Regions from separate parts of the Cellulomonas sp. A375-1 genome, predicted to be linked through region 3. Evidence: riboswitches for the same ligand, from Rfam matches in the RefSeq annotation. Region 3 holds a riboswitch; each other region holds the start of a gene.
The links. Region 3 has a riboswitch for S-adenosylmethionine ahead of CWIS_RS14150 (dicarboxylate/amino acid:cation symporter). Riboswitches for the same ligand answer to the same signal wherever they lie in the genome.

Region 1 (4,143 bases), on a different contig from region 3:
GGCCTTCGCGAGCGCGAGGTAGGTCACCGGACCGACGATCACAGGGCGCGTGAGCACGCCCTCGGAGAGCGCCTCGACGAACTCCGCGACCGGACGCGTGCCCGCGTAGCGGAACGTCGTCTCGGGGCCGATCTCCGGAACCAGGTAGTGGTAGTTCGTGTCGAACCACTTGGTCATCTCGAGCGGCAGGTCGTCGCCGCGGCCGCGCGCCACGGTCGAGTAGCCCGCGAGGTCGAGTGCGCCGTCCTCGTCGACCAGGTCGGCGAACCGCGCGGGGATCGCGCCGACGACCGCGCTCGCGTCGAGCACGTGGTCGTAGAACGAGAACGCGCTCGGGATCGCGGGGACGTCCTTCGGCAGGCCGAGCTCGACCAGGCGGTCACGCGTCCGACGACGCAGCTGCGCGGCGGTCGCCTCGACCTCGTCGGCCGTCGACCGCCCGGCCCAGAACGCCTCGATGGCCTTCTTGAGCTCGCGGCGCGGCCCGATGCGCGGGTAGCCGAGCACGGAGCCGGTCGGGAACTGCGGGGTCTCGCTCATCAGGGTCCAGCCTTCGGTGTCGTGGTCGTGCAGGGGACTGACGTTCTGGGGTGGTGCTCGGGTGGTGCGTGGTTCTCGGGTCGTGCGTGGGTGCGGGCGGGCCGACGACGGGCGTCAGTCGCGACCGCGGCCGTCCAGGTCGGCGCCCTCGAGCAGGTCGAGCGCGGCGCCGTGGGTGTTGAACGTGTAGAGGTGCACGCCCGGTGCGCCGCCGTCGAGGATCCCGTTGATGAGGTCCACGCCCGCGCGGATCCCGCGGCGGTGCCGCTCGCGCTCGTCGTCCGCCGAGGCGAGCGTCTCGAGCAGCGCGCGGGGCACGGGGACGCCCGTGAGCGCCTGCACGCGCTCGAGGCGCGCCGGGTCGGTCGCCGGGATGATGCCCGGGATGATCGGGATGACCACGCCGGCCTCGCGCGCCTCGGCGACGAGCCCGAGGTACGCCTCGGCGTCGTAGAACACCTGAGTGATCGCGAAGTCCGCGCCCGCCTCCTGCTTGGCCAGCAGGGAGGCCACGTCCTGCGCTCGCGTGCCGCCCGTCGCCGCGTTGCCGCGCGGGAACGCGGCGACCGCGACCGACAGCGGCCGCACCCGCGCCCGCACTGCCTGGGCCGGGCTCGCCGTGCACCGGCGGCTCTCGATCTCGCGCAGCAGCCCGACGAGCTCGCTCGCGGTCGCCAGGCCGTCGGGGTGCGCCTGCCAGTCGTCCTGGCCGACGGGCGGGTCGCCGCGCAGCGCGAGGAACGAGCGGACGCCCTCGTCGAGGAACTCCTCGACGATCGTCGTGATCTCCTCGCGGCTCGTCCCGACGCACGTCAGGTGCGCGATCGGCGACAGTGACGTCTCCTGGAGCAGCCGGGACACCAGCGCGCGCGACGTCTCGCGCGTCTTGCCCGAGGCGCCGTAGGTCACCGAGACGAAGTCCGGGTGCACCGACTCGAGCGCCCGCACGGTCTCCCACAGGCGCGGGGCGGCCTGCGGGTTGCGCGGCGGGAAGAGCTCGAACGAGATCGTCGGGCGGTCGACGCTGCCCAGCGGACGCGGTGACGGCGCGACGTGCGTGCCGGTCACGGCGCGCGTCTCGGTCGTCGTGGTGGCGCCGGGCGCGGCGAGCGCGTCGGAGGGCCGCGGGGCGGCCACGGGCGGGACTGCGGTCGCGGCGCTCACGCGGACGGACCGTTCAGACACGAGGTCTGCGACATGTCGACTCCATCGGTCCTGGCGGAAGCACCCACACCCTCGTCGCGGAGGGGGGTTGCTGCGGCGTCAACGAGCCAGGTCTCTCGGCCGCTCTGGATGGTTGTCGTGATCGTAGGCCGGGAGCCCACATGCTGACCACGAGTTCTCACTTTGTGAGACCGGCGGGTCGCAGAGCGGACAGTCCACGACTGCGTCGGCCGTCGTGGAACGCGAGGGGGCGATCGCGTCCCTTGCTGGTGCGGCCCGGGGCGCGGAGGTCAGCCGAGCGGGCGCGGGCGCTGGTGGGGGATCTCGCCCCAGTTCAGGGCGCCGCCGGCCACCGACAGCAGGCCCGCCTCGACGGCCTCGAGCACGTCGGCGTCCGGTGCCTGGGCACCGGCCATGGCCTCCCGCGCACCGAGAACGGCTTCGAGCCGCATCTCGGGGTCGGGCATCTCGGTCATGCGCGGAACTGTAGCCGCGGTCCTCGATCAGGCGAAGTCCCGGCGCAGCGATCACCCGAGCGGAGCACACGCCGCCGCGACGGACACGTGTCCCGGGACCGGCGGCCGCGCCCGGGGCAACCGGGTCAGTGGGGTGCGCAAGGGCAGGTCACGAGGTGGTCGTCGACGAGTCCGCACGCCTGCATCGCCGCGTAGGCGGTTGTCGGCCCGATGAACCGGAACCCTGCCGACTTGAGCTCGCGGGCGAGCGCGCGCGACTCGGGCGTGGCCGCCGGGACGTCCGCCCACGACGCCGGGCGCACGTGCTGGGAGCGGTCCGGCGCGAACGACCAGAAGATCGAGTCGAGCGTCCGACCGGACGCGTGCAGGTCCAGCAGCGCGCGGGCGTTGGCGATCGTGGCCTCGATCTTCTGGCGGTTCCGCACGATGCTCGCGTCCCCCAGCAGCCGTTCGACGTCGTGCTCGTCGTACCCCGCGACGACCTCCGGATCGAACCCCGCGAACGCCGCCCGGAACGACTCACGCTTGCGCAGCACCGTGATCCACGCGAGCCCGGACTGGAACCCCTCGAGGGCGATCCGCTCGAACAGCGCCGCCTCGCCGTGCACGGGGACGCCCCACTCCTCGTCGTGGTAGCGCTCGTACAGTGGGTCCCCGTCCCCGAAGCACCGCCCGCTGACCCGAGGCGGCTCGGGTGCGCTCGCGGGCGCCAGCAGTGCGCTCAGGACATCGGGCGTGCGGACATCGGGCGTGCGGGCATCAGGTGTGAGCGCGTCAGGTGTGAGCGCGTCAGGTGGGGATGCAGCCATGGGGCGAGTCTGGCCCGTGGCACCGACACGCGTGGCCTCTTCGACACAACCTGTGGACGACGAGCGGTCACCCCCGCCGCACCCCCGCCCCCGCCCAGACTCGACCGGCCCCGACGCGACCCGCCGCGGCTCGACCCGACCCGACCCGACTCGACCCAGTGTCTGCTCCGGCTTTGGCGGCGGAATGCGCGAGTGGCCGCTGGGTCGTGGTCTCTCCGACCCGCGACCCAGCGTGTGCTCCGGCTCGGGCGGTGGGATGCGCGAGTAGGCGCTGGGTCGTCGTCTCTCCGATCCGCGACCCAGGGTCTGCTCCAGGTACAGCGGGGGGAGGGGCGAGCAGGCGCCGGGTCGTGGGGTTTCTAGTGATCGAGGCGGGGCTGCGGTGGCTCGGCGGAGCGTCAGGACAGCGCGGTGAGAAGCTTGCGGACGCGCTGCGGAGAGACCGGCGTCGGCGTGCCGAGCTGCTGCGCGAACAGGCTCACGCGCAGCTCCTCGATCTGCCACCGGACCTCGGCCCGGCGTGCCGGGTCAGCACCGGGCGCCGCGGCCAGCGCGTCCTCGAGGTCACGCACCTGCCACGCCAGGTCCGCGTCGCGCGCGGGGTTCTCCGCGGCCTTCGTCAGTCGGTACCGGGCCGCGCGCAGGTAGCGCGGCAGGTGCACCAGGCGGTCGGCACCCGTCTCGACGACGAAGCCCGCGTGCACCAGGCCGCCGGCCTGCGCCCGGACGTCCGAGGCGGTGGCCAGCAGCGCCAGGCTCGTCGTGCCCTTGAGGTCGACCTCGAGCTCGCGCCAGGCCGTGAGCACGTCGACGAGCGTGCCGACGAGCGCGTGCACCCGGTCCTCGAGCCGGTCGCGCAGCCACGTGCGCAGCTCGGCGTACTGCGCGGCGTCGCGGACATCCTGCGGGGCGCGGCGCGGCGTCCCGGCGCCGAGGTGCTCGGCGACGAGCGCGTCGATCGCCGCGAGCTGCACGTCCTCGACCAGCGCCTCGCGGCTGGGGTAGGGGTTGGCGGCCAGCGCGAGCGCCTGCGCGCCGCTCCAGCGCGACGTGACGCGCGCCGGGGCGAGCCCGATGTCGAGCAGCAGCAGGCGTCGCAGCCCGGCGCGTGCGGCGGCCGGGCGCGCGGACTCGTCGGCGAGCGTGCGCACCGA
Region 2 (4,143 bases), on a different contig from region 3:
GCGGGCTACCGCGCGCCGAGCCTGGAGTACCTCACGCAGGTGGCGCAGGCCGCGGACTCGCTCGGGTACGACGCGGTCCTGACGCCCACGGGCACGTGGTGCGAGGACGCCTGGGTGGTCACCGCGGCGCTCGCCGCCGTGACGCAGCGCCTGCGCTTCCTCGTCGCGCTCCGGCCCGGGCTGGTCTCCCCGACGCTCGCGGCGCAGACCGCCGCGACGTTCCAGCGGCTGTCCGGCGGACGCCTGCTGCTCAACGTCGTGACGGGCGGCGACGAGGTCGAGATGCAACGGTTCGGCGACTGGCTCGGCCACGACGAGCGGTACGCGCGCTGCCACGAGTTCCTCGACGTGGTGCGCGGCGTGTGGGACTCCTCGCCGTTCTCCTACTCCGGCGAGCACTTCCGCGTCGCGGGCGGGGCCGTCCCCGTCGCGCCCGAGCCGCGGCCGGAGATCTACTTCGGGGGCTCGTCGTCGGCCGCGCTGCCCGTGGCGGCGGCGCACGCGGACGTCTACCTGACGTGGGGTGAGCCTCCCGCGCAGGCCCGGGCGAAGATCGACGAGGTGCGCGCGCTCGCGGCGGCGCGCGGCCGCGACGTGCGGTTCGGCGTGCGGCTGCACGTGATCACGCGCGACCGCTCGTCGGACGCGTGGGACGTCGCCCAGCGCTGGCTCGACGACCTCGACCCCGCGTCGATCGCGCAGGCTCAGCGGGGTCTGTCCGCGTCGGGTTCGGTGGGCCAGCAGCGCATGGTGGCGCTGCACGGCGCGGGCGCGCTCGCGGACAGCCGCGACGCACGCGCGCTCGAGATCCACCCCGGGCTGTGGGCCGGCGTGGGGCTGGTGCGCGGGGGCGCCGGGACGGCGCTGGTCGGGAGCCACGACGAGGTCGCCGACCTGGTCGGGGAGTACCACGCGGCGGGGTTCGACGAGCTGGTCCTGTCCGGCTACCCGCACCTCGAGGAGGCGTACTGGTTCGCCGAGGGCGTCCGCCCCCTCCTCGAGGCGCGTGGCGTGACCCGTCAGATCGCGGAGTGCCCGCCGATCCGGTGGTAGGTCCGGTCGTGGTAGACCAGCGGCGACGCGGCCTCCAGGCCCGTGCGGTGGGCGCTCTCCGGCTCGACGTGCACGCTCGAGGAGATCGCCTCGACCGAGACGAGGTGGCTCGACCCGACGGCCGTGCGCTGCACCACCCGGCCCCGCACCCACGCGAGCGCGCCGTCGATCACGGGCTCGCCGGTCTCCAGAGCGCTCCAGCCGCCTGCCGCGAACCGGTCGATGCCGCTCGTCGCGAACCGTGCCGAGACGTCGTCCTGGTGGTCGGCGAGGAAGCTCAGCGTGAGCGTGACGGCCCGCTCGACGGCGGGCCAGGAGGACGACGACGACGCGAGCGAGAACGCGAGCAGCGGCGGCTGCGCGGACACCGAGATCACCGACGTCGCGGTGAAGCCCACGGGCCGGCCGTCCTCGTCGCGCAGCGCGACCACGACCACCCCCGCGGGGTGGCCGCGGAACACGGCCTTGTACTCCTCGGGTGACAGACGCGGCGTCGGCGCGGCGCAGGACGTGCCGGACGTGCCGGACGTCCCCGAGCGCGGCCCGACGACGGGCTCGGCGGTCATCGGGCCACCGCCGCGAGCTCGTCGGCCTCGACGCCCGAGGTGCGGGTGTCCCGTGCGGCACCCAGCGAGCGCCGTAGCGCCTCGCCCCCGCGCGCGAGCCACGCGTCGACCACGGGGGGCAGGTCGGCAAGGTCCGCCTCGGTCACGGCGAGCGAGCGGGTCGGCACGACCGCGCCGAGCTCGACGAGCACGGGCCGCAGGTGCACCTCCCCGACCAGCGCGTGGGCGGGGGTCCCGGACACGACGAGCGGCACGACGACGACGCCAGCCAGGCCGTCGGGCCCGTACAGGTCGAGGAACGCCTTGAGCAGCCCGGTGTAGGAGGCCTTGTAGACGGGCGTCGCGACGACCGCGACGTCGGCACCGGCCAGTGCGGTGCGGGCCGCGTCAGCCCGGGGGTGGTCGGCGGCGAGGATCTCGTCGGCGAACGCGGCCAGGTCGATCGGTGCGGCGACCTGCCCGTCGACGTGTGCCGCGATCGCCGCGGCGACCTGCCGGGCCGCGCCCAGCGTGCGCGATCCCTCGCGCGGGTTGCCCGACACCACCACCACGGTGGGTCGGGGCGTGGTCTGCGTGCTCATGTGGGTGCCCCTCGCATTCCTCGTCCGTCACGGTTGCCGACCCCAAGGGCCGGCCCGGTCTCCCCCGGGAGCACCCCGTCGTGACCGGGGTTGCCGACCAGCGAGCCGGGGCTTGGCGCTGGTTCTCGTGACCTGGCAGAGGGGTATAGCAGCGGCGTCGGAAATGGGTACCGAATAAGTCGGAAATCTCGTCAGCTGGACGGGTGCCGGAGGCTCACGAGGCGTCGACGGGGGGCAGGTTCACGAACTGGAACTGCCACTGCGCGGGCAGGTCGCGGGGCACCATCACGGTCGTCGCACCCGCGTCCCACGACGACGGGACCAGGAACATCGCGTCGGGGCCCTGCACCAGCAGGCGCAGCCCGCGATGCCGCCAGCGGGGCGCCTGCGCGGCCACGCACTCCTCGTCGGGCGCCGGGGTGACGCCGTCGTCGGGGTCGTCGTCGTGCACGCACAGGTCCTCGACCGCGATCGTCGTGTCCGACAGGCGCAGCGGCGTCGTCGTGTCCAGCACGACGAGCGGGAGCTCGTCGAGCTCGCGCGCGGTCTGCTGCGCGAACCCGACCCCCGCCCAGCCCGCGGTGATCGAGACCACCCACAGCACGCCGGCCACCACGAGCACCCACAGCCCGGCGACCACCCCGGCGGGCCGCTCCCGCACGTAGCGCAACGCGCCCGCGGTCGCCGCCGCGCCCACCGCGATCACCGCCGCCGCGACCAGCGGCAGCCACACCCACGACCCCCACCACGCGTACGCCAGCAGGAGCAGGACCCCCACGCCGAGCACGCCGGACCCCGCGAGCACGGCCGCCCGCGCGCGGTCCGCGAGCCGCTGCGCACCCTCCGGCGTCGCGCGTAGGTGCCGCGCCCGCACCTCGAGCCGCGAGTGCACCGTGGCGACGGTGACGAACAGCGTCGTCAGCACGACGAGCGGCACCGCCAGCGACTTCGGCGAGCGCATGACGAACTCGCGCGGCGACAGGCCGATCGTGTCCACGTCGAGCCCGAAGTACCAGAGCTCGGACCGTGTGAACGCGTACCCGTAGTAGAAGAGGAACGCCGAGACGAACGTCGCGGGCGCGACGAACTGCGTCACGACCGTGAACCACGGGGGCAGCCCGCGCCGCGGCTCGTCGGTCATCGCTGCGCGGGGCTCATGGCTGGCCCTCGTCCACGGTGGGCTCGGTGGTCGGCGTCTGCAGCTGCTCGCGCTGGCTCTCGTCGACGAGCGGGAGCGGGGTGCCGGGCGACGCGAGCATGGTCTCGGCGGCGTGCGTGCAGTCGTCGTCGCTCACCTCGGCGGCGCAGCGCAGCGACCCGTGCGCCGCGATCGTCGCGTCCAGGTCGAGGTGCTCGGGGTCTCGCGGCACGGCGGAGATGCGGCACCCCTGCGGTGGCAGGTCGACGTCGACGCACACCGCGCCGGTCGCCTGGTCGCCGCACGCGTCCTGGTCCCAGATCCAGTCGCCGGCGATCACGAGCTCGTCGACGTGGAACGTGATCCCGTCCGCGAGGTCGAGGCCCACCAGCCCGCCGTTCCAGAACAGCGACCCGCACGAGGCCGTGCCGTCGAAGGTCGCGAAGCCGTCCACGGGCGGCGCGGTGGTGACCACGGGCTGTCGGCCCGGCGGCTCCTGCGGCTGCTCGCCGCCGCGCGTGCTCGTCGTCGCAGGCTCGCCGGTCGTAGTGCTCCGGGTGGACGCCTGGTCGTCGGGTGCGCTCGTCGGCTCGTCGGGCGGCCCCGCGCACGCCGCCACGACGACGAGGCCCGCGAGCAGGGCCCACACGCGCCTGGCCCGTCCCCGGGGCGTGGTCGAGCGCTGCCGGACCGTGGCCGGCGGTGCCGGGTTCGGTCGCATCGCCCCTCCCGTGCGTCGGTGGGCTCGTCGTCTGCTCGGAAGGTGGCCCGGGGTCGCCCGCGTGATACTGGACACGTCCGCCAC
Region 3 (4,143 bases):
TGCTCTGCACGATGCGCCCCTTGTACTTGGGGTTCTTCCCGTCGTACTCGTGGCACGTCGGGATCGGCTGGCACCACTTGTCCTCGGCGAGGTTGACGAGCGCGGCGCCCTTGTCGTCCTGGAGGCAGTGCTGGTCGTCGCCGCCATCGACCCACTCGACGGTGGCCGCGCTCGCGCGGGTCGCCTGCAGGACCGGCAGGCCGAGGGCGATCACGCCGACGACGAGCGCCGCGACCAGGGGCAGGCTCCGGCGGCCGAGCTGGAGAAGAGGGTTCACGAGGGGGCGCTTTCTACGGGAAGGGGGTGCGGGGGCACGGGGGGCGAGGACGGGTGCGGGCGGGTCAGCGGGAGCCGACGGGAACGCGCGGGCTGGGCTCGATCGCGCACGCGCCGACGGGCACGCCGCCCCAGAGGGCGTCGTCGTCGGTCGTCGCCGGGGACGCCGGGTTCGAGCGTTCCGGCGTCACGGGCTCCCCGAGGTCGACGGACCGGTCCACGGAGGAGCGGAAGATCGCGTCGTCCAGGCGGCCCTCCTTGCGCGCGACGATGGTCGCGGCGACCGCGGCCGAGGTCACGTTGTTCGTGGTCCGCGCCATGTCGGCGAGCGCGCTGATCGGCAGCGTCAGGATGATGACCTCGAGCGGGAGCCCCGCAGCGGCCAGCACGGTCGTCGCGGTGACCGTCGCGGTCCCGGGCACGCCCGCGGTGCCGATCGAGACGACGAGGCCGAGCAGCACCAGCACCGCGTAGTCACCGAGCCCGTACGGGATGCCGAGTGCGTTGACGCTGTACACGGCCAGGAGCACCGGCCAGATCCCGGCGCAGCCCGGCATCCCGATCGTCGTGCCGAGCGGCGCCGTGAAACCCGCGATCTCGGCGGGCACGCCGACGCGCTCCCGGAGCAGGCTCGTGGTGAGCGGCAGCGTCCCGGCGCTGCTCTGCGTCGTGAACGCGGTGAGCTGCGCGGGGAAGATCCGGCGGAAGAACGCGACGGGGCTCACGTTCGCGGACACCCGCAGGAACACGCCGTTCACGAGGTAGGTGTGGGCGAAGCAGACGACGAACGCGACGACGAGCAGCGTGAACAGCGGCCAGAGCTGGCTCGTGTCCGCCGAGACGGTCGACGTGAACGACGCCGTGAGGGCGAGCACCGCGTAGGGCGTGAGGCTGATGACGAAGCCGACCGCGCGGTAGATGATCTCGCGTGACGCCTCGACGAACGCCTTGAACGGGGCGACCTTCTGCGGGTTCTTGTCGGCCACCAGCGAGCACGAGACCGCCACGAGGATGCTCACGAGGATGATCGGGATGATGTTGTTCTCGGACACGTCCTTGACGATGTTCGTCGGGAAGAAGCCGATGAACACCGACGTGAACGGCTGCTGGACCGAGTCGAGCGACCGGGTGTCCACGTCCTGCGTGCCCAGGTGCGCGCCCTTGCCGAGCCCGACCAGCAGCGCCGTGCCGAGTGCGAGGAAGATCGCGACGAGGTTGAGGCTGAGCAGCCAGTAGACCGACCGTCCGCCGATGGTCCGCAGCTGCGACGTCGAGCCCAGCGACGTGATGCTCGACAGGATCGAGACGATCACGAGCGGGGCCACGATGGTCAGCAGCAGGTTGACGTAGACCCGGCCGAGTGGCTGGACGTACTCGACGTGGTCGCGGAACACCACGCCGACAGCGACGCCGAGGAACAGCCCGACGAACGTCAGCACGCTGAAGTTCACGCGCTTGCGTGCGAGGGCGAACAGGCCGGCGAACAGGCCGACGGTGACGGCGAGCGCTGCGGCGTCCCAGACGTTCACGGGGTGCTCCGATCGTGCGAGGGCAGCTCCCACGACCGGGGACGGTCAGGGAGTGCTCAGGGAGGGGGAAGGGCGTGCGGCGCGCGGGACGAGGCCTCGCGCACCGAGGTGACGACGTGCGTCAGAAGGCAGCGCAGGAACATCGACGGAGTCGGTGCTCGTTCGCACACCTCACGCCCGTGCTCCTCGTCGTCGGCAGGCGCCGATCCCGCGGCGCCCGTGCTTGCCGTCGTGCACGCGCACGACGGCCTGGTCCTCACCCGGGGCACCCCACCACGGACGGAGGGTTGCCGGTCTCCCAGCCGGGGCTTGTCGGAGACGCTCGTGACCTGGTCTTCCACGACCGGATCGGCTTATGCCGACTATACCGGTCGCTTTTTCCTTGCAGGCTCTTTCTAGTGACGACGGGAGCGCGGTGTCAACAACCGGGACCCGGTGGTCCGCACTCCGAGACGCTTGTCACCCGTTCGGCCGCACCGTGGGGACCTCCCGCTCGCACCCTTGACGTGCGGCGCCGCGGGGTCAGCGCGCGGGTTCGACCTCGTCGTACTCGTCGTCGCCCGCCCAGTCGCCCTCGGCGTCCTCGGACTCGTCGTCGCCACCCTCGACGTCGTCGTCGAAGTCGTCGTCCTCGTCGTCCTCCTCGGCGAGGTAGAACGGCGTGGCCTCACCGTGGACAGTCCCGAGGGCGTCGTCGTACACCTCGAAGGCGTCGGCCAGGACGTCGTACGCGTCGTCGACCGCGGGGTCGTCCTCGCCCTGGCGCGCGACGACAGCGTTGTAGTGCGCCTCGAGCGCTGCGACGAATCGGTCCAGCGCGGCACGGGGGTCGACGGTCATGTCCGAACGGTACCGCCGCGACGGGGTGCCCGGCAGGACCGAGGGCCGCCACCACTCCCCCGCAGCGTGCGACCCGCCTCTCGGCGTACGCACGGCACCCCGCGACGCGGTGCACAATGGGCGCCACGCGAGTCGGCAACGGGAGGGTGGCGGATGACCGTCGAGACGCGTCAGCGACGCCGGGACTGGGTCGCGCAGGGTGGGCAGTACGAGTACCGGGTCCTGGTCCTCCCCCGGACGACCAGCCGCAACGACGTCCAGCGCATGCTCGTCGAGCACGCCGAGTACGGGCGCTGGGAGCTGGCCCGGTCGGTGCTCTACGTGGGTGGCGAGCGACGCGTCTGGCTGCGGCGCAAGATCCTGCGGGTCCGCAGCACGCTCGACTGACCGCCGGCCCGCCTGCGACGACGACGCCCCAGCGGGCACAGCCCGTCAGCAGGTCGACAGGAGCCGGTCCAGGACGCGCGTGCCGAACTTCAGGGCGTCGATCGACACGCGCTCGTCGACGCCGTGGAACATGCCCGCGAAGTCGAGGTCCGGGGGCAGGCGCAGGGGCGCGAACCCGTAGCCCGTGATCCCCAGCTGCGAGAGCGACTTGTTGTCCGTCCCGCCCGAGAGCATGTACGGCAGCACGGCGGCCCCGGGGTCCTCGGCGAGCAGGGCGTCGGTCATCGCGTCGACCAGCGAGCCCGTCGTCGGCGCCTCGAGCGCCACGTCGCGGTGGATGTCCTCGATGCGCACGTGCGGGCCGGCGAGCCGCTCGATCGTCGCGCGGAACTCGTCCTCGCGGCCCGGCAGGAAGCGACCGTCCACGGCGGCCTCCGCGCGTCCGGGCACGACGTTCGCCTTGTAGCCCGCGGTGAGCTGCGTCGGGTTCGACGTGTGCCGCAGGGTCGCGCCGACGAACCTGCTCGCGGGGCCGAGCGCGGCGACCAGCGCGTCGATGCCCTGCTCGTCGTACGGGTCGAACGGCAACCCGGTGAGGTCCGCGACGCCTTCCAGCAGCGCACGGACCGTGGGCGTGAGCTCGAGCGGCCACGTGTGGCGACCGATCCGCGCGACTGCCTCCGCCAGGTGCGTCACGGCGTTGTCGGGCGTGACCTGGCTGCCGTGGCCCGCGCGCCCCTCGGCGACGAGCCTCAGCCAGGCCAGGCCCTTCTCGGCCGTCTGCACGAGGTACGCACGCCGCCCGGCGACCGTGACCGAGAAGCCGCCGACCTCGCTGATCGCCTCGCTCGCGCCCTCGAAGATCTCGGGCTTGTGGTCGACGGCCCAGTGCGCGCCGTACGTGCCGCCGGCCTCCTCGTCGGCGAACATCGCCAGCACGACGTCGCGCGCCGGCTTGCGGCCCTCGCGCGCCATCTGCCGCACGACCGACAGGATCATCGCGTCCATGTCCTTCATGTCGACCGCGCCGCGGCCCCACAGCAGGTCGCCGTCGACGTGGCCCGCGAACGGGTCCACCGTCCAGTCGTCGGCCTGCGCGGGCACCACGTCG

Region 1: linked by a shared signal. The riboswitch ahead of CWIS_RS16360 (methylenetetrahydrofolate reductase) and the one ahead of CWIS_RS14150 (dicarboxylate/amino acid:cation symporter) in region 3 are both predicted to bind S-adenosylmethionine.
Region 2: linked by a shared signal. The riboswitch ahead of CWIS_RS06160 (NADPH-dependent FMN reductase) and the one ahead of CWIS_RS14150 (dicarboxylate/amino acid:cation symporter) in region 3 are both predicted to bind S-adenosylmethionine.

What each region holds. Positions count from the first base shown of each region.
Region 1 is NZ_LFKW01000152.1:14,211-18,353, forward strand. Features, by position in the region: gene metE (5-methyltetrahydropteroyltriglutamate--homocysteine S-methyltransferase) at 1-540, opposite strand, end outside; gene CWIS_RS16360 (methylenetetrahydrofolate reductase) at 655-1,704, opposite strand; SAM riboswitch class I at 1,744-1,840, opposite strand; gene CWIS_RS16365 (hypothetical protein) at 1,995-2,180, opposite strand; gene CWIS_RS16370 (DNA-3-methyladenine glycosylase I) at 2,306-2,989, opposite strand; gene CWIS_RS16375 (DUF3418 domain-containing protein) at 3,388-4,143, opposite strand, start outside.
Region 2 is NZ_LFKW01000051.1:66,684-70,826, forward strand. Features, by position in the region: gene CWIS_RS06150 (LLM class flavin-dependent oxidoreductase) at 1-1,053, shown strand, start outside; gene CWIS_RS06155 (flavin reductase family protein) at 1,020-1,619, opposite strand; gene CWIS_RS06160 (NADPH-dependent FMN reductase) at 1,616-2,200, opposite strand; SAM riboswitch class IV at 2,225-2,333, opposite strand; gene CWIS_RS06165 (hypothetical protein) at 2,415-3,341, opposite strand; gene CWIS_RS06170 (hypothetical protein) at 3,355-3,987, opposite strand.
Region 3 is NZ_LFKW01000133.1:17,765-21,907, forward strand. Features, by position in the region: gene CWIS_RS14145 (fibronectin type III domain-containing protein) at 1-277, opposite strand, end outside; gene CWIS_RS14150 (dicarboxylate/amino acid:cation symporter) at 342-1,805, opposite strand; SAM riboswitch class IV at 2,020-2,135, opposite strand; gene CWIS_RS14155 (hypothetical protein) at 2,328-2,645, opposite strand; gene CWIS_RS14160 (DUF5703 family protein) at 2,799-3,032, shown strand; gene CWIS_RS14165 (M20/M25/M40 family metallo-hydrolase) at 3,078-4,143, opposite strand, start outside.